Regions from separate parts of the Acidovorax facilis genome, predicted to be linked through region 1. Evidence: predicted binding sites of a transcription regulator. Region 1 holds the regulator's gene; the other holds the start of a gene.

Region 1 (11,022 bases):
ACGGCTTCAGGCGCCCTTCGAACGTCCCCGCCAGCGGCGCCAACCGATTTCTAACCTTCGAGGACTTCCATGAGACTGATTTTGTTGGGCGCGCCTGGCGCCGGAAAGGGCACGCAAGCCACGTTCATCTGCCAGAAGTACGGCATCCCCCAGATCTCCACCGGCGACATGCTGCGCGCAGCCGTCAAGGCCGGCACCCCTCTGGGCCTGCAGGCCAAGGCGGTGATGGATTCGGGCGCCCTGGTCAGTGACGACATCATCATCGGTCTCGTCAAGGAGCGCATCACGCAAGCAGACTGCGCCAACGGTTTCCTGTTCGACGGCTTCCCCCGCACCATTCCCCAGGCCGATGCCATGAAGGCAGCGGGCGTCAAGCTCGACTACGTGCTCGAAATCGATGTGCCTTTTGACGCCATCATCGAACGCATGAGCGGCCGCCGCTCGCACCCCGCCAGCGGCCGCACCTACCATGTCAAGTTCAACCCGCCCAAGGTGGAAGGCAAGGACGACGTGACGGGCGAAGAGCTGATCCAGCGCGAAGACGACAAGGAAGAAACCGTCAAGAAGCGCCTGCAGGTCTACAGCGACCAGACGCGCCCGCTGGTGGACTACTACAGCAACTGGGCCCAGGCCGAACCCGAGCTGGCTCCCAAGTACCGCGCCATCAGCGGCACGGGCAGCGTGGACGAGATCACGGCACGCGCACTGCAGGCACTGGCCAGTTAAGGCTCGGGGCTATCGCCCCTTGCAACCAGCGACGCCATGGCAGCAGGGCGTCGCTTTTTTTATGCGGTGCAGGGAACAGTTTCAGGTCTTTCGCATGGCTATCCCCGGGCCATACCGATGGCTCAGGCTGGGCTGGAGCGTAAGCCGTAGGCTTTGCCATCCACAAACAGGTATTCCGCCCGCAGCAACGCGTCGCCCTTCTCTTCGCGCAGGGTAAAGCCCACCACCGATACCGCAGTGCCGGGTTTGATCTCCTGCACCTGCCAGGCCTGCATGCGGGTCAGGGGCGCCAGCTCCACTTCCCAGCGTCGATCTTTGCGGGTGGGCAAAACCGTCTTGGCCAGCAAGGCCTTGCCATCCACGGGGGACGCCTGCGCAGGCACCACACGCTGGGCCAGATCCGCAGGCAGCTTCAGCTCGGCAGGTGTCTCCAGCTCCAGCTCGGCGTGTGGATTTTGCCAGCGCACTTTGCGCACGGTGCCTTCCAGGTAGATGGGACGGTCGGGGTCAAAACTGCTCCACCCATGGTGGGCACGCGCGCCCCAGGGAATGGCCGTTGCGGCCAGGAGCACGTGGCGGCGTTGCAGGCTCATCGGTTCTCTCCTTGTCATGTCCGATCAGAGGTAAGCAATCCAGCGGCCACACACCACCACAGCCAGCCAGATCACGGTGGAACCCAGCATCTGTACCCGGGCCAGAGCATCCAGGCGAGCCAGGGAACCCCGCCCATGGAACCACGCGGCGTTGCAACCTGCAAGCATTAACAGCAGCATCTTCAAGGTGAATGCGCGGCTGGCGAGCAGTTCGGCAGGCTGTGTGGCAAACATCAAGAGGCCCGACGCCGCCGCCAGGCCAAAACCACACAATGCCAGCGACAGGCTGAGCCGCGCCAAATCCTTGACGGGCAGCGCCGCCCCACGGCCAAACACCCGCAACTCCAGCAAGACCAAATTGCCCAACAGCAAGGCAATGCCCACGATGTGCACCACCTCCAGCGCGGGGTAAGCCCACGCATGGGACTTAAGAGTTGCAAAAAACATCGGGGTGGCCTTGTTGCTCAGTGCAGCAGTTCGAGCATCAGCGAGATCCTGGCCTTCAAGGGGGATAGCCCCTGGGAGTCCGGCAATGCGTCCCCCGGCTTGGGCAGCACCTGCCCCTCGGAGCAGCGTGTGGACCGCACCACGCGCACACCCGCCTCCTGGGCACGCAGCAATGCGGCCTCCAGAGCATGGTGGATGGTGCCATTGCCCGTGCAGGCCACCACCAGCCCCTGGACCCCATCTCGCACCAGTGCGTCCACCATGGTTCCCGATGCGCCAGCGTGGCTGATGACCACTTCCACGCGGGGCCAGGCTGCGGCATTCACTACATTTTCAATAGCATTCAATGCTGGAACACCAGGCGCCAGGGGCCAATCCTGCACAAGACGGACAGCCCCCTCCTCCACCCAACCCAAAGGCCCGGCCTCGCCCGAGTTGAACGCATTCACCCGGTAGGGGTGCACCTTCTGAACCTGCCGTGCCCCATGAATTTCGCCAGCGGCGACCGCCAGCACACCCCGTGCGCCGGGCGTGACCGCCACAGCAACAGCATCCAGAAGATTCTGAGGCCCATCGGGCGTGAGCGCCGTGGCCGGGCGCATGGCACAGGTCAGCACCACGGGTTTCGCGCGGGTGTCCAGCACTTCGTGCAGAAACCACGCCGTCTCTTCCAGCGTGTCGGTTCCGTGGGTAATGACTACACCACGCACCTCGGGATCTTCCAGGTGGTGCGCACAGCGCAGCGCCAGCGCCTGCCACACCTGGCCATCCATGTCCTTGCTGTCGATCTGGGCCACCTGCTCCGCCACCAGCACGCCCCGCGCGGCCTGCTGCAATCCGGGAACAGCTGCAAGCAGCTGCCCGACCCCTACCTGCGCAGCGGTGTAGCCGATGTTGTCGCCAGCCTGCGCGGACGTGCCTGCAATGGTCCCTCCGGTGCCCAAAACCACAATTTTTTGCCCACTCACTTGCGTACTCCGAAAAACTGGTGAAAAATACAGTTACTGGATTAAAAAACAGTTGTCCATCACTGTAGCCGCCTCCACCGGAAACCACCATGCTCGACAACCCGAAACTCACTGCCCGCCAGCAACAGATTCTGGATCTCATCCAGACGGCCATTGCACGCACCGGGGCGCCCCCCACCCGTGCAGAGATCGCTGCCGAACTGGGGTTCAAGTCGGCCAACGCGGCAGAAGAACATCTCCAGGCGCTGGCGCGCAAAGGCGTGATCGAGCTGGTCAGTGGCACATCCCGTGGCATCCGGTTGCGCGGTGACACCGTGCGCTCCATCAATGCAGCACGCGGCAACCAGTTCAGCCTGCCGATTCCCGGACTCTCACAACTGGTGCTACCCCTGGTGGGGCGTGTGGCGGCAGGGTCGCCCATTCTCGCGCAGGAACACGTTGACCAAACCTACAGTGTGGAAAACAGCCTGTTCCATCACAAGCCCGATTACCTGCTCAAAGTGCGCGGTATGTCGATGCGCGATGCCGGAATCATGGATGGCGATCTGCTGGCCGTGCAGTCCACCCGCGAAGCCCGCAACGGCCAGATCATCGTGGCCCGCCTGGGAGACGATGTGACGGTCAAGCGCCTGCGCCGTACTGCGACCGCCATCGAACTGCTGCCCGAGAACCCGGATTACCCGGTCATCGTGGTGCAGCCCGGCGAACCCTTTGAGATTGAAGGGCTCGCCGTCGGCCTCATCCGCAACACCATGCTGATGTAGCCACAGCGCTCCATCGCATTCACTCATGAATTAGTTCGTTAGCTGCCGCGCTGCAGGTGGCGGGCGTTTGGCGCACTGGTAAAACCAGTACGCCAGCCCTGCGGTGCCGGTTTACTTTGCAATCCTGCCTATGTCCAACCCCCGACCTTCGGAGTTTTCACATGGGAATTGCCTTGACCACCTTTTCTGCGCTCTCCAGCACTCTGCGTACCCTGACCCACTGGCTCCACACCTTCAAGGAGCCGTCTGCAGCAGACCTGCCAGCGCCCCGCCCCCATCCCGATGACGCGGACCTGGGCCGCAGGAGCGGATCAGCAGGCACTGACAAACCCCGCCATCCATCCAACATCCCCAGCCAACGTCCACCGCGAGGCAACTGGCCCTTTACGGTCAGCCCCCAGACACCACCCACCGGAGCCACCACGCGGTTTGTGGCCACCAATACCGATGCCCGGGCGTTCATACCGCCGCCTGCCGCTACCCGCGTTGCCTGTGGATCATCCAGATTGGCAGACGGCTCAGGCTGCAGGGCTGCCAAGGTCCTGCGCAGGCTCCCCACATCGGGCGGCTCAGGCCGACTGGTGATCGCCGGCCGCATGGCCGATGTGTGCGCCGAGCTGGACCGCCTGGCTGCATCCGAGGCGGCGCTGCAAGCCTGTTGAGCCCAAGGCATGCACCACCCAGCGATCCATTGACTGCTTTGTATATGGAGGATGCCGCCTGATCGCTGTGGACGGCGCTTGTCGAGGTCGCCAACACTCCGTCACCAAAAGCCCCATCCTTTCCTGTGCCAGGGGGCGGTCCGGTATGAAACGACCGGCGTGGCCAAGGCACAATGTCGGGATGAACATTGTGATCCTCGACGACTACCAGGACGCAGTCCGCAAGCTCCACTGCGCATCCCGGCTTGACGCGTACACCGCCAAGGTCTACACCAACACCGTCAAAGGGCTGGGCCAGCTGTCCGTCCGCCTCAAAGACGCTGACATCATCGTGCTTGTGCGGGAGCGCACCCAGATCACCCGTCAACTGGTGGAGAAACTTCCCCGTCTCAAGCTCATCGCGCAAACCGGCAAGATCGGCAATCACATTGATGTAGCTGCCTGTACGGAACGTGGGATTGCAGTGGCAGAAGGCATAGGCTCACCCGTGGCCCCCGCAGAGCTGACGTGGGCACTTGTCATGGCCGCAATGCGCCGACTGCCGCAGTACATCTCCAACCTCAAGCATGGCGCCTGGCAACAATCAGGGCTGAAGACGGCGTCCATGCCTCCCAATTTTGGCCTTGGCAGCGTGCTGCGGGGCAAAACGCTGGGTATCTGGGGTTATGGCCGCATTGGCCAATTGGTGGCGGGCTACGGGCGTGCTTTTGGAATGAATGTCCGCATTTGGGGGCGTGAGGCATCACGCGCCCAGGCCTTGACGGATGGATACCAGGCTGCCACCACGCGCGAGGAGTTTTTCTCGCAATGCGATGTGATCTCGCTCCACCTTCGGCTCAACGACGAAACGCGCGGCATCGTCTCACTCGAAGATCTGTCTTGCATGAAGCCCACCTCCCTGCTGGTCAACACTTCGCGTGCCGAGCTGATTGAGACCGATGCCCTGATTGCCGCCCTGAACCGGGGCCGCCCCGGCATGGCCGCTGTCGATGTATTCGAGAGCGAACCCATCCTTCAGGGCCATGCCCTGCTGCGGCTGGAGAACTGCATTTGCACGCCCCACATTGGCTATGTAGAGCAAGACAGCTATGAGCTTTATTTTGGTGCAGCGTTCGACAATGTGGTGAATTTCATCAAAGGCACTCCCACCAACATCGTGAATCCAGGCGCACTGCAGGTGCGGCGTTAATTTGGCGCAAAAATCGGGCACATCCATCCTCGCTATTGCGGGAAGCAACAAGACTGGAAGCTCCTGACCTCAGTACGATTGCACCTTCTGCTGCGCCTAGCGCCGGTTTTGGTCATCGCCCGAGTCTTTAACAAACTCCAGCTCCTGGGCATTGAGCAGCCAAGCAGAACAACCTGCTCACCCCACCTAGCTGCATTTGAACAACAAAAAAGGGCTTCCCAAAGGAAGCCCTTTTGTTTGGCGCTCTCCAAAGCCAAAAAGACCTTGAAGAGCCAGACCACTCCGATTACAGAGGGGTCTTCTTGCCGTCCTTGTAGACGTACAGAGTGATGGCGGGGTTCTTCATTTCGCCATTGGGTTCAAAAGCGATGGTGGAGGTCACACCCTTGAAGTTGGACTTGGCCAGTTCGTTCACATACACCTTGGGGTCCACGGAGTTGGCGCGCTTCATAGCGTCCACCAGCAGGAACGTGGCGTCGTAGGTGTAGGGGCTGTAGACCTGGAACTGGTTGGGGTACTTGGCATCGTACTTGGCCTTCCAGGCCGTGCCGCCGGGCATCTTGGCCAGCGAAGAGCCGCCTTCAGCACAGATCACGTTGCCCAGGGTCTTGGCACCCGCTGCGAGCTTGGCGATTTCAGACGTGCAGACGCCGTCACCACCGAAGTACTTGACGTTGCCCATGCCCAGTTGTTCCATCTGGCGCAGCATGGGGCCGGCTTGAGGGTCCATACCGCCGTAGAACACTGCATCAGGGTTCTTGGACTTGATGGCCGTCAGGATGGCCATGAAGTCGGTTGCCTTGTCGGTCGTGAACTGCTCGTCCACCACTTTCATGCCCTTGGCAGTGGCAGTCTTCTTGAACACGTCTGCCACACCTTGGCCGTAAGCGGTACGGTCGTCAATGATGGCAACGGTCTTCAGCTTGAGCGTATCCACAGCGTAGAACGCCAGGCCAGCGCCCAGGGCGTTGTCATTGGCGATGATACGGAATGTGGTCTTGTAGCCAGGCTTGGTCAGGTTGGGGTTGGTCGCAGCGCCCGTCACCATCGGGATGCCGCAGTCGTTGTAGACCTTGGAAGCAGGAATGGTGGTACCGGAGTTGAGGTGGCCGACAACGCCTGCAACTTTGGAGTCGCACAGCTTTTGTGCAGCGGCCGTGCCCTGCTTTGGATCGGCAGCGTCATCTTCAGCTTGAAGTTCGAACTTGATCTTCTTGCCGCCGATGGTGATGCCTTGAGCGTTCAGCTCTTCAATGGCCATGCGGGCGCCATTTTCGTTGTCCTTGCCGTAGTGGGCTTGGGCGCCGGAAACCGGAGCCACATGGCCGATCTTGACCACCTGCTCTTGTGCAGAGGCCACACCAGCAACAGCCGCGATAGCAGCAACCACGGTCAGTTTCAACTTCAATTGCATATCAAATCTCCAGTAAAGATAAACGCTGAGAATCTTCTTGTGTCTCAACGCAGGCGAACATATCGCAATTTACGGGCCAGATCATTAGGGAACACGATTAAACGCGAGAGAAACCACAGGGGAATACCCTGTCATCCCTTTGGCACCGAGGACGCGCCACTGGCCAGCTCGTCCGCCACCGCCTCGTACACGGCATGCCGGACCACGGATTCAATCTCTTCACGCAGTCGCGGCAGCACCGATCGTGTCTGCTCCTGCACCACGGTGGCGATGGCTTCACGCAAACGTTGATCCAGCACAACGTCCACACGCTGCATGACCCTGTGCACCATGTACTCCTCCATGCCTTCCGGCAGTGGCCGGGTGAGCTGCGGTCTGGGCGTCTTTGAAGACCCGAGGGTCGACGCGAGAGATGCAGGCGAAGACGAAGACGCGGGAGCCACTGCCGCCGCAACGGGAGCTCGGTGAACCAATGGAGCGGGCGCACTCTGCATAGGCGCTGGTGCAGCCGGGCGTGGCGCCATCACTGCAGGCGGGCGGGCACTGGGCAGAGGGGGGCTCAGCGGTCGTGTCGCAGGCTGCGCTGCTGTCGGGCTGGGTCTTGCAGCGGGCAACGCGGACGGAGACATGACCGTGGTGCGCAATGGTGCAGAGGACGCCGGCGGCAGAGGCGCGGAGTCCGGCACCTGCACCACTTCGGTGAGGGTGGGAACGAAGCGCGGGGGCGTTTTGGGAGGAGGCAGCGCCATCAGCCAGCTTTCAGCACCAAGTCGTGGCGGGTGATGGCATAGCCGCGCGATGCATAGTGGCGCCAGCGCGCCCGGGCCTCGCCGCGATCCAACTCATCCTGCGCACTCACCACTTCCACCAACCGATCAAACCGGCCAAATCCCTCCGGCACCTCCGCGTGCAGGTTCAGTAGCACTTCATGGTGCGGGGCAGACCGGGCATCGACAGTCAGCAACACGGGAGACGCATGGACTAGGTCTTCATCAGCATCGCCAAGGCAATGGGCCACAAAGTCCTGCGGAGCAAGGACCCAGAGCATGCGGTCCAGCGTCGCCAAGGTGTCGGGCGGCGCCGCAATCACCAGGCGGGCCCCGCTGCGCTGCACCTTGCGCGCAAAGCGGCATGCGTAGGCCAGCTTGTCCGGCGCATTGAAATGAAACGCAACCTCGGTCATGGCACGCTCAGGCCGTCTTGGTGCGCACGGAGCGTTTTGCCGCCGCAGGCTTTGAAACCGGCTTGGCGGCAATGGCCTGGCCCATCAGATAGTGCACCAGAAGTCCCACCGGCCGCCCTGTGGCACCTTTGGCGGCGCCACCCTTCCAGGCCGTGCCAGCGATATCCAGGTGCGCCCATGGCATGTCGCCCACGTACTTTTGCAGGAACTTCGCGGCGGTGATGGAACCCCCCGCACGGCCGGCTACATTGCCCATGTCGGCGAAATTGCTCTTGAGACCATCGGCATAGTCGTCGTCCAGCGGCATGCGCCAGCAAGGGTCCTGGGCAGACTCGCCAGCCTGCTGCAATGCGGATGCCAGGGGATCGTTGTTGGCGAACAGACCACTGCGCACACCACCGAGCGCAATCACGCAGGCGCCGGTCAGGGTGGCGATGTCCACCACGGCGGCAGGCTTGAAGCGGGCGGCGTAGGTGAGCGCATCGCACAGCACCAGACGGCCTTCGGCGTCGGTGTTCAGGATTTCGATGGTCTGACCGCTCATGCTCGTGACCACGTCTCCCGGCTTGACGGCACGGCCATCGGGCATGTTCTCGCAGGCGGGTATCAGCCCCACCACATTGATCGAGGGCTGCAACTCTCCCAGAGCGCGAAAGGTGCCCAGCACGCTGGCAGCGCCGCACATGTCGAACTTCATCTCGTCCATCTCCGGGGCAGGCTTGATGGAGATGCCCCCGGTATCGAACGTAATGCCCTTGCCCACCAGCACGATGGGAGCCTGGTCTTTGGCCGCGCCGTTGTAGCGCAATTCGATGAATCTCAGGGGTTCCTCGGAACCCCTTGCCACAGCGAGGAAGGCGCCCATGCCCAACCGGGCCACTTCGGCCGGGCCGTGGACCTTGCACTGGATGCGGGGCAGCTTGCTCAGGGTCTTGGCGGCATCGGCGAGCAGGGTGGGGGTGGCATGGTTGGCGGGGCGATTGCCCCATTCCCGCGCAAACTCAACCCCAGCCACCAGCGCCACACCGGCGTCGAAGTCCTCGCGCACATCCGGGGCGGTGGGTACACCCACCACGCAGCGGCTCAGGCTGCGTGCCTCCACCTTGGTCTTGGTGGTAGTGTAGACATAGCTCACTTCGGCCACAGCCTGCACAGCGGCGCTGACAGAAGCGGCTTGCACGGCTCCGGCAAAACACAACACCACCCGTTTGGTCTGCGGCGCCTTGACGGCACCCCCCACCGCCTGCAGCGCCTGGCGGGTGGCACGGGCAGATCCGTCACCCTGCCCCACCAACACTACGCGACGGGCGGCAACGGCAGGCACCTGGTACAGCTGCAGGTGCTTGCCCGCCTTCGTGGCCAGATCCCCGTTCTTGAGCGCCAGGGCCGCCAGGGCGGACAGCGCATCCTTGCCGGGCTTGAAGCCCTCAGGGAGCAGCACAACCAGCAGGTCGCATTTCTCTGAAGCTGCCGCAGCAAGGTCAAGGGTCTTGAGATCAAAGTTCATAATCGGTGTTTTCCTTTTGAGCGTGCTATGCACTTTGAAATGCACGCAAAAGTGCATAGCGCGCTCCTAGCCAATGTTATTCGATTCATCCATCCGCAAGGAGCTGGCGCGCAGCTTTGGCGCGACGCTCGTGGTGCTGGTGACCGTGGTCATGACCATGATGCTCATCCGCACCCTGGGACAGGCATCCAAGGGCAGCGTGAGCCCTTCCGATGTGATGCTGGTCATGGGCTTCACGGTGCTGGGGCAGTTGCCCACCATCTTGAGCCTGAGCCTCTTCATCGCTGTGGTCGGCACACTTTCGCGCATGTACCGTGACAGCGAAATGGTCATCTGGTTTGCCAGCGGCCGTGGCCTCATCAGCCTGCTGCGGCCCTTGCTGCGTTTTGCGTGGCCGGTCATGGTGGTCATTGCTGTGCTGTCGCTGCTGGTGTGGCCCTGGGCCAACTCCCAGATTCAGGAACTCAAGACGCGCTACGAACAACGCAGCGACATCGACCGCATCGCGCCCGGCGAATTCCAGGAATCCTCCAACGGCAGCCGGGTGTTCTTCATCGACAAGGACAGCCCCGACACGCAGGCTGGCAACAACATCTTCATCGCAGCCACCGACGGCGCCCGCGAATCCGTGACCTCTGCGCGCAGCGCGCGGCTGGAGACACGGGGCGGCGAGCGCATGGCGGTGCTGAGCGAAGGCCAGCGCCTGGAGACCTCGCGCGACAAGCCCGGCGTCAAGATCAGCGAGTTCTCCGAATACGGCACCCGCATTGGGTCGGCACCTGCAGGCTCGGCGGAAGAACTGTCTGTGAAGACCCGCGCCACGCACGAGCTGCTGATGCAACCCTTGCCCGCCTACCGCGCCGAGCTGGGCTGGCGCCTGGGGCTGGCGCTGGCCGCCATCAACTTCGTCGTGCTGGGCCTGGCCGTGGCCAGCGTCAACCCGCGCGCTGCGCGCAGCACCAGCCTGGTGTTCGCGCTTTTTGCCTTCATCGTGTACTACAACCTCATGACGCTGGGACAAAGCTGGGTGGGTGCGGGCCGGTTGGGCCTGCTGAGCTTCATGGTGCTGCTGCATGGCGGCATGCTGACCATGTCGCTGCTGATCCTGGCTGCGCGCCACAACCACTGGACCGTGCGGCGGCTCTGGCAGCCCCGTCCGACCAGGAGCCCCGCATGAAAACCATTCGCCGCCTGATCCACCGCGAAGCCCTGTTCGCCGTGGCCTTTGTCACCGCCGGATTTCTGGCGCTGTTTTTCTTTTTTGACCTGGTGGACGAACTGCGCTGGGTGGGCCGCACCGGCGCCGAGGGCTACCAGCTCTCGCATGCTTTCCTGTTCGTGGTGCTGAGCATTCCCAGCCACCTGTACGAATTGCTGCCCATTACCGTGCTCATCGGCACCATCTTCGTGATGGCTCGGCTCGCCCAAAGCTCCGAATTCACCATCATGCGCACCAGCGGCATGGGCCCGTGGCGTGCCTTGCGCACCTTGGTGGCGCTGGGGGGCTTCTTTGTACTGTTGACCTTTGCGGTAGGCGACTACATTGCGCCGCTGACCGACCGCGCCGCC
Region 2 (11,022 bases), 710 kb from region 1:
ACTCGCAGGCCCGGGGTGCCGGGTGCATGAGCGGGCTGTCAGGCTGCGGAGCCGAGGAAGGCCTCAAAACGCGCCAGTTCCTCGCCCAGCGCGCGCCGGAACCCCGCGTCGCGTGGTGGGCGCCCGGCCACAAAACCCAGAGCATGCTGCAGCCGACCGCGCTCCACGCGCAGGTTGGCCCAGCCCACCATCTGTTCGCCCCACAGCACCGGCAACGCATAGTGGCCCATGGTGCGCTTGGGCGCCGGTACATACGCCTCGAACCGGTACGCCCAGCCCCACAGCATCTCGAAGCGGCGTCGGTCCCACACCACGGGATCGAACGGTGCCAATAGCCGCACGCCGTTATCCGGCTGGTGGCGGCGCGATGCCGGACTTTCAGCGACAGGCCAAAACCAGGTGGTTCCATCGACCACCGCATGGCCGTAGCGTGACGGTGCGGCCTTGGCCACCGCGCGCGCCTCGGCAGCCAGCTGCGGTGCGCCATAGCGCAGCAGCGTGACCAGGTAGCCCAGGCTGGGGGCAGGCAACGGGGCATACAGCGCCACGATGCGATCCACCAGGGCTTCGGCGCGGGCCAAACGTGCGGCGGAGCTGACGTCCTGCTCGGGGTGCGCAACGGGTGCATACACCCGAGTGCCCGACTCGCGGCGGCACACCCGCAACCAGCCGTGGTGGTGCATCGCATCCAGCAGGCGTGTGCTGGCATTGAGCTCGCCGCCCCAGTAGCCCGCCACGCGGCCATGGTGCGCAAACGCTTCGCTCACTTCGCGCGGGTGCACCATGCCCCGCTCCTGCACAAACGCCAGCACCTCAAGCGCACGTTCGGTAGTGGCGGCGTCCCACGGCCTGCGGGGCGTGCGCGGGTGCAGCAGCGCCAGCATCTGGCGGGACACAAAGCCGTAGTTAACGAAGGCGTCTTCTTCAATACCCAAGCGCTCGTAGCGGCGTTCCAGGTCACCCGCGCGGTAGTCGCGCACCCGCAGACGCAAAATCAGGTCCTGCGCCCGCGCGGGTGCTCGCATCGGGTCAGCCTGCACAAACCCCAGCTTGCGGATTGCGCCGGGCAGCGTCAGCGGTTTGAACAGGCTGCGCGCAATCGCGTAGCGGCGCAGCTCATCCAGCGTGGGTGAGCGCGACGCCACAGTCTTACTCCACGCGCGTCACTGCGTTGGGCTTGAAGCCCAGGTCCGCCGCCTTGCCCCTGCGGCCGCGTGCAGCGCGGGCGTTGTTCAGGCTGCGGATCTCGAGCGTCTCGTCGCGCTGCTTGCCGCCCCGGCCAATGCCATCCAGGCGAATGCTGCGTGTGTAGGCTGCGGCTCCCGCCAGCTGGTCCTTGTCTTCCAGGTCAATCAGCATCAGCCCGCGACCGCCGTTGACCATGGTTTTCAGCTCGGTGATCTCGAACGTGAGGATGCGCCCGCCCGTGGAGGCACAGGCCACATGCGTGGCAGGCAGCACGGGCTTGCTGCCCGTGGTGCCCGCAGCATGCGAAGGCACACACACCGTCTCGCCCTCGCCCAAAGTGAGGAAGGCCTTGCCGCCCTTCTGGCGCGAGACCATGTTCTCCACCGCCGCCAGAAAGCCGTAGCCACCGGAGTTGGACAGCAGCAGCATGGCGTTGGCGGGCCCTGCAAAGTAGTGCAGCAGTTGGGTGCCGGCTTCCAACTCAATCAGCGTGGTCACCGGCTGGCCGTCACCGCGTGCGCCGGGCAGCAATGACACCGCCACCGAGTACACGCGGCCATTGCTGCCAAAGGCCAGCAAGGTATCGACCGTGCGGCATTCAAACGTGCCATACAGGCCATCGCCCGCCTTGAAGGCAAAACTGGCAGCCTCGTGGCCATGGCCGGTGCGAGCGCGCACCCAGCCTTTTTGCGAGACGATCACCGTGACGGGCTCGTCCACCACCTTCACTTCGGCCACAGCCTTTTTCTCGGCCTGGATCAGCGTGCGGCGCGCATCGGCAAAGGTCTTGGCGTCGGCCTCGATCTCCTTGACCATGGTGCGGCGCAGCGAGCCGGGGTTGTTCAGAATGTCTTCTAGCTTGCCCTGGCTTTCGCGCAGTTCTTTCAGTTCCTGCTCGATCTTGATGGCTTCGAGCCGCGCAAGCTGGCGCAGGCGAATTTCAAGGATGTCTTCGGCCTGTCGATCGCTGAGGTTGAAGCGCGCAATCAGCGCGGCCTTGGGCTCCTCGGCCGCACGGATGATGGCGATCACCTCGTCGATGTTGAGCAGCACGGTCTGCCGCCCTTCGAGGATGTGGATGCGCTCGAGCACCTTGTTCAGGCGGTGCTGGCTGCGGCGCGTGATCGTTGTCTGGCGGAAGGCGATCCACTCTTCCAGCATCACCCGCAGCGACTTTTGCACCGGCTTGCCGTCGAGCCCCACCATGGTGAGGTTGATGGGGGCCGAGGTCTCCAGGCTGGTGTGCGCCAGCAGCGCGGTGATCAGCTCCTGCTGCGGGGTCTTGCCCGTCTTGGGCTCGAACACCAGGCGCACGGGGGCGTCTTTGCTGGATTCGTCGCGCACGACATCCAGCACGGCCAGGATGCTGGCCTTCAGTTGCGTCTGGTCCTGGCTCAGCGCCTTCTTGCCGGCCTTGACTTTGGGGTTGGTGATTTCCTCGATCTCTTCGAGCACGCGCTGCGTGCTCACGCCCGGTGGCAATTCGTTGACCACCAGTTGCCACTGGCCACGCGCCAGTTCCTCGATCTTCCAGCGCGCGCGCACCTTGAGGCTGCCCCGGCCGGTGCGGTAGGCATCGGCAATGTCGCCGGGGCTGCTGATGATCTGGCCACCGCCGGGGTAGTCGGGCCCGGGCACGATGGCCAGCAGCTCGTCCTGGCTCAGCGAAGGTGTCTTGATGAGCGCAATGCAGGCGTCGGCAATCTCGCGCAGGTTGTGGCTGGGGATTTCGGTGGCCAGGCCCACGGCGATGCCGCTGGCGCCGTTGAGCAACGCAAACGGCAGGCGGGCGGGTAACTGGCGCGGCTCCTCGGTGCTGCCGTCGTAGTTGGGCATGAAATCCACGGTGCCTTCGTCGATTTCATCGAGCAGCAGGCTGGTGATGCGCGACAGGCGCGCCTCGGTGTAGCGCATGGCGGCAGCGCCATCGCCATCGCGGCTGCCGAAGTTGCCCTGGCCGTCGATGAGCGGGTAGCGCTGCGCAAAGTCCTGCGCCATGCGCACCAGCGCGTCGTAGGCCGACTGGTCACCATGCGGGTGGAAGCGGCCCAGCACATCGCCCACCACGCGGGCGCTCTTGACCGGCTTGGCGGCAGTATTGCGCGTGGGGCCGCTGTAGCCCAGGCCCATGCGGTCCATCGAATAAAGGATGCGCCTCTGCACGGGCTTGAGACCGTCGCACACATCGGGCAACGCGCGGCCCTTGACGACCGACAGTGCGTATTCAAGGTAGGCGCGCTGGGCATAGCCCGCCAGGCCCAGGGAGTCACCCCCGTCATCGCCTGCGGTGGTGAAATCCAAAGTCGGTTGGTCGCTCATTCGTTAACTACAGGTTCTTGATTCAGGTTCTGGTCGCGTGTCTGCGCGACGCGGGTGGGCGGCAGGTTGCCCCTGTTGGTGGCACCGCCCGAGAGCTCCATGCGTACGCGGCCAGGCGCTGCACGCTGTGCCAGCACGGGTGCCGGGGGCTTGAGCTGGGCATACAGGCCCAGCACGGTGCGCACGTAGCTCTGCGTTTCCTTGTACGCGGGGATTTGGTTGCCCGCGCGCTGTACCGCACCTTCACCGGCGTTGTAGGCCGCCACGGCCAGGTCCATGCGGCCGGGGAACAGGTCCAGCAGGTGGCGCAGGTAACGGGTGCCAGTGGGCACATTCACCGCCGGGTCGGCCAGCTTCTGTTCCACCGTGCGCTTGGCGTCGCTGCTCACGCCAAAGCGGTTGGCGGTGGCGGGCATCACCTGCATCAGGCCCACGGCGCCCTTGGGCGACACGGCGGTGGCGTCAAAGCCGGACTCGGTCGCGATCACGGCCTGCAGCAGCTCGTAGTCCACACCGTGTTTGGCGGACGCAGCGCGCAGGTGGTGTTTGACGCGTTTGTAGTCGGGGGCGATGTCAAAAAAGGCCAGCAGGCGCGCGCCCGCTGCGGGCAGCGCATAGGGCATGGGCGACGCATTGGCAGGCGCATCGCGGGTGGAGTCAAAGTCGTTGCCGCGAAAAAACAGCTGGTAGCGCGCATCGACCTGCTCGGCCGCAAAGTGCGTCACGCCACGCTCGTCCACATGCGCCCACAGGTCCGCATGGGCCACTTGCTGCACAAAACATAGCAGCAAACCCAATACAGACAAGCGCAGGGCACTGTTTTTATTCATATTTTGATCACAAACACCGGGCGGAGCGCGTCGATGCGGTCAGATATCGATCTCGACCGCATCGCCATGCAACTCCATCAGCTCACGGCGCGCGGCGGCTTCGCCCTTGCCCATGAGCTTGGTGATGAGACCCTCGGTGGCGGCAAAGTCCATGTCGCCCAGCTGCACGGGCAGCAGGCGGCGGGTGTCGGGGTTGAGCGTGGTTTCCCACAGCTGCTCGGCGTTCATCTCGCCCAGGCCCTTGAAGCGGCTGATCTGGCACTTCTCTTTGGGCACACCGTCCTTGGCGCACTTGTCGAGGATGGCAGTCAGTTCGCCATCGTCCAGCGCATACATCTTGGCGGCGGGCTTCTTGCCGCGCGCGGGTACATCCACGCGGAACAGCGGCGGGCGCGCCACGTAGATGTGACCGGTTTCGATGAGCTTGGGGAAGTGGCGGAAGAAGAGCGTGAGCAGCAGCACCTGGATGTGCGAGCCATCCACGTCGGCGTCACTCAAGATGCAAACCTTGCCGTAGCGCAGGCCGCTCAAATCCGGCGTGTCGTTGGAGCCATGCGGATCAACGCCGATGGCCACCGAGATGTCGTGGATTTCGTTGTTGGCAAACAGGCGGTCGCGCTCCACCTCCCAGGTGTTGAGCACCTTGCCGCGCAGCGGCAGGATGGCCTGGCTTTCCTTGTCGCGGCCCATCTTGGCGCTGCCGCCAGCCGAGTCGCCCTCGACCAGGAAGACTTCGTTGTGGGCGATGTCCTTGCTTTCGCAGTCGGTGAGCTTGCCGGGCAACACGGCCACGCCGGAGCCCTTGCGTTTTTCGACCTTCTGGCCCGCCTTCTGGCGAGTCTGCGCGGCCTTGATGGCCAGCTCGGCAAGCTTCTTGCCGTATTCAACGTGCTGGTTGAGCCAGAGTTCGAGCGCGGGGCGCACAAAGCCGCTGACCAGCCGCACCGCGTCGCGCGAGTTCAGGCGCTCCTTGATCTGGCCCTGGAACTGCGGGTCGAGCACCTTGGCTGAGAGGACATAGCTGGCGCGCGCAAACACGTCCTCGGGCAGCAGCTTCACACCCTTGGGCAGCAGGCTGTGCAGCTCGATGAAGCTCTTGACCGCATTGAACAGGCCGTCGCGCAGGCCGCTCTCGTGCGTGCCGCCCGCGCTCGTGGGAATCAGGTTGACGTAGCTCTCGCGCACGGGCTGGCCGTCTTCGGTGAAGGCGACACACCAGGATGCGCCCTCGCCTTCGGCAAAACTTTCGTTGTTGCGGTCGGCAAAACCCTCGCCTTCAAACAGCGGGATCACCGGGTCGCCGTTGAGCGTCTGCATGAGGTAGTCGCGCAGGCCGCCCTTGTACTGCCAGGTTTGCGTGTCGCGGGTTTTCTCGTTGACAAGCTGCACCGTGACGCCCGGCATGAGCACCGCCTTGCTGCGCAGCAGGTGGGTCAACTCGCCCATGGGCAACGCGCTCGACTCGAAATACTTGGCGTCGGGCCACACGCGCACCGAGGTGCCCTGCTTGCGTTCGCCCGCCTCCAGCGGCCGGGCCACCAGGGGTTCGATCACGTCACCGGCCGAGAACACCAGGCGTGCCGCCTTGCCTTCGCGGTAGCTCGTCGCCTCCAGCCGTGTGGCCAAAGCGTTGGTCACACTCACGCCCACGCCGTGCAGGCCGCCCGAGAAGCTGTAGGCGCCGCCCTTGCCCTTGTCGAACTTGCCACCCGCGTGCAGCCGGGTGAACACCAGTTCGATCACCGGGGCGTTTTCCTCGGGGTGCATGCCAAACGGAATGCCCCGGCCGTCGTCCTCCACGCTGACCGAGCCGTCGGCATGCAGCGTGACGCGGATCTTCTTGCCGTGCCCGGCCAGCGCCTCGTCGGCCGCGTTGTCCAGCACCTCCTGAACGATGTGCAGGGGGTTGTCGGTGCGGGTGTACATGCCCGGGCGTTGCTTGACGGGCTCCAGGCCCTTGAGCACGCGGATCGAGCCTTCGGAATATTCGCTGGCGGATGCAGAAGACGGTTTGGCAGACATGGGGCGGATTGTAGTGCGGCAACGCAGCAATAGCTGGATATAAAACCAGCCCCACCTTCGCCCCTGCTGCCAACTGTATTGGTCCCCGGTGTATCAGCACGTTTCACGCAATCTGGCTACATTCCTGCGCATGCATACGAATCCTCCCAAACTGTCCATGTTCCAGGTGCTGGCCTGCGGCGCGGCCATCGTGACCCTGTCGATGGGCATCCGCCACGGCTTCGGACTCTGGCTCTTGCCCATCACCCAGGAGATGGGCTGGACGCGCCAGTCGTTCGCACTGGCAATTGCCATCCAGAACCTGTCCTGGGGCCTGATCGGCATTTTTGCGGGCATGGTGGCCGACCGGTTTGGCGCGTTCCGCGTGCTGATGGGCGGTGCCGTGCTGTACGGCCTGGGCCTGGCGGGCATGGCACTGTCGCCCACGCCCACGCTGTTTGCGCTGACGGCGGGCGTGCTGATTGGCGCGGCCCAGGCAGGCACCACCTACGCCGTGATCTACGGTGTGCTGGGGCGCCAGATTGCACCCGAACGCCGGTCCTGGGCCATGGGTGTGGCCGCGGCGGCTGGCTCGTTCGGCCAGTTCCTCATGGTGCCGGTGGAAGGCTGGCTGATTGCCGGATTGGGTTGGCAGCAGGCGTTGCTGGCGTTGTCCTTGATGGTGCTGCTCATCGTGCCGCTGGCCTTTGGGCTGCGCGAGCCCAACTTCGCGGGAGCGGCCCCGGTCAAGCGCGAGCAGACGATCCTGCAAGCGCTGGGCGAGGCGTTCCGCTACCCCAGTTTCAACCTGTTGATGGCGGGCTACTTCGTCTGTGGATTCCAGGTGGTGTTCATCGGCGTGCACATGCCCAGCTACCTCAAGGACCACGGCCTGTCGCCCCAGGTGGCCAGCTATGCACTGGCGCTGATTGGCCTGTTCAATGTGCTGGGCACCTATGTGGCCGGCACGCTGGGCCAGCGCATGCCCAAGCGGTTCATCCTTGCTTTTATCTACTTTGCGCGGGCTGCGGCCATCAGCGTGTTCGTGCTGGTGCCGCTGTCGCCGCTGTCGGTGTATGTGTTCTCGGCGGTGATGGGCACGCTGTGGCTGTCTACCATCCCGCCCACCAACGCCACCATCGCGCAAATCTTTGGCGTGCAGCATCTGTCGATGCTGGGCGGCTTCGTGTTCTTCAGCCACCAGATCGGCAGCTTCCTGGGCGTGTGGCTGGGGGGCTATCTGTATGACGCGACGGGCAGCTACGATATCGTCTGGTACATCGCCATCGGCCTGGGTATTTTTGCCGGGCTGGTAAACCTGCCGGTCCGGGAAAGCCCCATCCAGCGCGGCGCAGCCCAACCTGCCTGACCATCCCCTGCAAAGAACTTCTTCATGCCCACCGTCAGCGCATCCACCACCCCGCCCGGCAGCAGCGTGCCACGGGTATGGCGCTGGCTTGGCTGGATCACGGCGGTGGTGCTGTGCCTGGCGGTGTTTGGCATGTACACGGTGCCGGACTTCATGGTGATGCTGGCCGACCAGATGTGGGCGTGCTTCTGAGCCCGCGCCTTCCTCTTTCAAGTTTTTTGGCCGCTAGCGCTTGATGGACAAGCGCTGATAGCTATATTTTCAATAGCACATGCACGGTAACGAAGCTCCCTCCGACTGGGTCCGCCGCTGGTCCCACCTGATTGCGCCGGGCAGCACGGTGCTCGACGTGGCTTGCGGCGCCGGGCGCCACCTGCGCTGGCTGCGCGGCCTGGGGCACTCCGTGGTGGGGGTGGACCGCTCTGCCAAGGCTCTGGCCGCTTGCGAGGGTCTGGGTGAACTGGTACTGGCCGACATCGAGAGCGGCCCATGGCCCTTTGCAGGCCACCAGTTTGGTGCCGTGGTGGTCACCAACTACCTGTGGCGGCCCCTGCTGGCCACCCTGGTGGAGAGCGTGGCCCCAGGCGGCGTGCTGATCTACGAGACCTTTGCACACGGCAACGAAACCGTGGGCCGCCCGGCCCGGCCGGAGTTCCTGCTGCAGCCCGGAGAACTGCTGACCGCCTGCACGGGCCTGCGCACGCTGGCCTATGAAGACGGCTTCCAAAAAAACCCCGACCGTTTCGTGCAACGCATCACGGCCGTGCGGGAACTCCCGCCGCCTGGGGGACCCTCACGACATCTTCTGCCCATGTGGGCTAGTTAGAATGCTCTTTTACCGTTTACCACTGCGGACATGACCTCTTCCTCCGTCGCTCTCACCGGCAGCATCGTCGCCCTCGTCACTCCCATGCACGAGGACGGTAGCGTGGACTACCCGGCTCTGCGCAAACTGATCGACTGGCACATTGCCGAAGGCACCGACTGCATCGGCGTGGTGGGCACCACGGGCGAGTCGCCCACCGTCAACGTCGAAGAACATTGCGAGATCATTCGCGTGGCCGTGGAGCAATCTGCCAAGCGCGTGCCCATCATGGCGGGCTGTGGCGCCAATTCGACCGCCGAAGCCATCGAGCTGGCCAAGTTCGCGCGCGGCGTGGGGGCCGACAGCCAGTTGCAGGTCGTGCCGTACTACAACAAGCCTACGCAAGAGGGCCAGTTCCAGCATTTCAAGGCGATTGCCGAAGCCACGGGCGACCTGCCCATCGTGCTGTACAACGTGCCCGGCCGCTCGGTGGCCGATATGCAACACGACACCGTGCTGCGCCTGACCCAGGTGCCCGGCATCATCGGCATCAAGGAAGCCACCGGCAATATCGAACGCGCCCAGTGGCTCATCCGCGATGTGCCCAAGGGCTTTGGTGTGTATTCGGGCGACGACCCGACCGCTGTGGCGCTGATGCTGTGCGGAGGCCACGGCAACATCAGCGTGACCGCCAACGTCGCCCCGCTCCTCATGCACGAACTGTGTGTGGCTGCCCTGGCGGGCGATGCACGCCGGGCCATGGAAATCCAGTTCAAGCTGATGCCGGTGCACAAGAACCTGTTTGTCGAAGCCAACCCCATCCCGGTCAAGTGGGCCATGGCCCGCATGGGCCTGTGCGGTGGCACGATGCGCCTGCCGATGACGCCGCTGACCAACAGCAACGAGGCTGTGGTCGAATCTGCGCTGCGCACCAGCGGCCTGATCTAATCCGGGCTGCGCCCGCTCCCCGAGACACTCTCCAAGGATTTCCGCGTGAAAGCTGCTACCACCCGCTTGAGCCTGCTGGCCCTTGCCATGGCCCTGTCTGCCTGTGCCGCCCTGGAGGGCGACAAGATCGACTACAAGAGCGCGACCAAAGGCTCGACCCTGGAAGTCCCGCCAGACCTGACCCAGCTGTCGCGTGATTCACGCTACAACGTCCCAGGCGGCGCCGTCTCGGCCGCTGCCATGCAGGCCGGCCAGGCTGCTCAGCCATCGGGCACCGCCAACGCCGCAGCCCTGCAACTGGGCGACGTGCGCATCGAGCGCGACGGCAACCAGCGCTGGCTGGTGGTCAACCGCCCGGCCGACAAGCTCTGGGAACCCGTGCGCGACTTCTGGCAGGAAAGCGGCTTCAACCTGGCGCAGGCAGACGCCAACGTGGGCATCATGGAAACCGACTGGGCCGAAAACCGTGCCAAGCTGCCGCAGGATTTCATCCGCTCGACCCTGGGCAAGCTGCTCGACTCGCTGTACTCCACCGGTGAACGCGACAAGTTCCGCACGCGCCTGGAGCGCAACGCCAATGGCGGCACCGAGATCTACATCACCCATCGCGGCATGATTGAGGTCTACGGCAACGTTTCCAAAGACAGCACCGTGTGGCAACCCCGCCCCTCCGACCCGGAACTCGAAACCGAATTCCTGCGCCGCCTGATGGTCAAGCTGGGCGTGAGCCAAGAGCAGTCCAAGGCAGTGGCTGCGGCTCCCGCCCCACGCGCTCAGTCGGCCCGCATGGCCACGGTAGACAACAAACCCGTGGTCCAGCTTGACGAGGGTTTTGACCGCGCCTGGCGCCGCATCGGCCTGGCCCTGGACCGCACCGGCTTCACGGTGGAAGACCGCAATCGCAATGAAGGCACCTACTTTGTGCGCTATGTGGCGCCCAATGCCGAGAAGAAGGAGCCAGGGTTCTTCGGCAAACTCTTCAGCTCGTCCAACGCCACACCTCCACTCAAGTACCGCATTCTGGTGCGCAGCCAAGGGGAGTCCACCACGGTATCGGTGCTCAACGAAGCCGGCGTCCCCGAATCGTCCTCCAATGCCGAGCGCATCGTCCGCGTGATTGCCGACGATCTGAAATAAGCGACGAACCGCGCGCCTCTTCGCTCCCCCTGCCTGGGCCCGGGGCCCAGGCTACAGAGGTGCTGCGCGGCAAGCGCCTTCAACCACGACATGCTGCGTTTCAAGAACCTGGGTAGCGGCAGCACGGGCAATGCCACGGTGGTGGAAGGCAGCAGCGGCACACAGGTACGCCGCCTGCTGATCGATTGCGGATTCGGCATCCGGCAACTGCAAACCCGCCTGGCGCAAGCGCAGTTGCAGATCGAAGACTTGGATGCCGTCTTCATCACCCACGAACACTCGGACCACATCGGCTGTGCACTGGCCGTGGCCGTGCGCTACCGCATCCCGGTATGGATGAGCCAGGGCACCTACGCCGCCCTCGGAGCCCCCGACTTTGATGGCATGCTGCGCATCGCACACGACATGGAGGCTCTGGACCTCGG

What was found. Region 1 encodes LexA, which represses DNA repair genes until DNA is damaged. Its sites were predicted from a motif close to ACTGTATNNNNATACAGT; they were not measured.
Region 2: ACQ4MJ_RS04145 (DNA topoisomerase IV subunit B) is a predicted target of LexA. The motif match lies at 6,392-6,409, and genes of this name have one in related genera.

Annotation. Positions count from the first base shown of each region.
Region 1 is NZ_CP192460.1:1,612,709-1,623,730, reverse strand. Features, by position in the region: gene adk (adenylate kinase) at 70-726, shown strand; gene ACQ4MJ_RS07295 (DUF6152 family protein) at 849-1,319, opposite strand; gene ACQ4MJ_RS07290 (hypothetical protein) at 1,344-1,766, opposite strand; gene ACQ4MJ_RS07285 (asparaginase) at 1,784-2,734, opposite strand; gene lexA (transcriptional repressor LexA) at 2,824-3,498, shown strand; gene ACQ4MJ_RS07275 (hypothetical protein) at 3,672-4,160, shown strand; gene ACQ4MJ_RS07270 (D-2-hydroxyacid dehydrogenase family protein) at 4,342-5,349, shown strand; gene ACQ4MJ_RS07265 (branched-chain amino acid ABC transporter substrate-binding protein) at 5,636-6,763, opposite strand; gene ACQ4MJ_RS07260 (hypothetical protein) at 6,895-7,095, opposite strand; gene ACQ4MJ_RS07255 (DNA polymerase III subunit chi) at 7,512-7,946, opposite strand; gene ACQ4MJ_RS07250 (leucyl aminopeptidase) at 7,954-9,453, opposite strand; gene lptF (LPS export ABC transporter permease LptF) at 9,527-10,630, shown strand; gene lptG (LPS export ABC transporter permease LptG) at 10,627-11,022, shown strand, end outside.
Region 2 is NZ_CP192460.1:902,924-913,945, reverse strand. Features, by position in the region: gene ACQ4MJ_RS04160 (DNA glycosylase AlkZ-like family protein) at 39-1,145, opposite strand; gene parC (DNA topoisomerase IV subunit A) at 1,150-3,507, opposite strand; gene ACQ4MJ_RS04150 (lytic transglycosylase domain-containing protein) at 3,504-4,337, opposite strand; gene ACQ4MJ_RS04145 (DNA topoisomerase IV subunit B) at 4,377-6,359, opposite strand; gene ACQ4MJ_RS04140 (MFS transporter) at 6,490-7,707, shown strand; gene ACQ4MJ_RS04135 (hypothetical protein) at 7,732-7,899, shown strand; gene ACQ4MJ_RS04130 (class I SAM-dependent methyltransferase) at 7,979-8,533, shown strand; gene dapA (4-hydroxy-tetrahydrodipicolinate synthase) at 8,564-9,460, shown strand; gene bamC (outer membrane protein assembly factor BamC) at 9,506-10,597, shown strand; gene ACQ4MJ_RS04115 (MBL fold metallo-hydrolase) at 10,688-11,022, shown strand, end outside.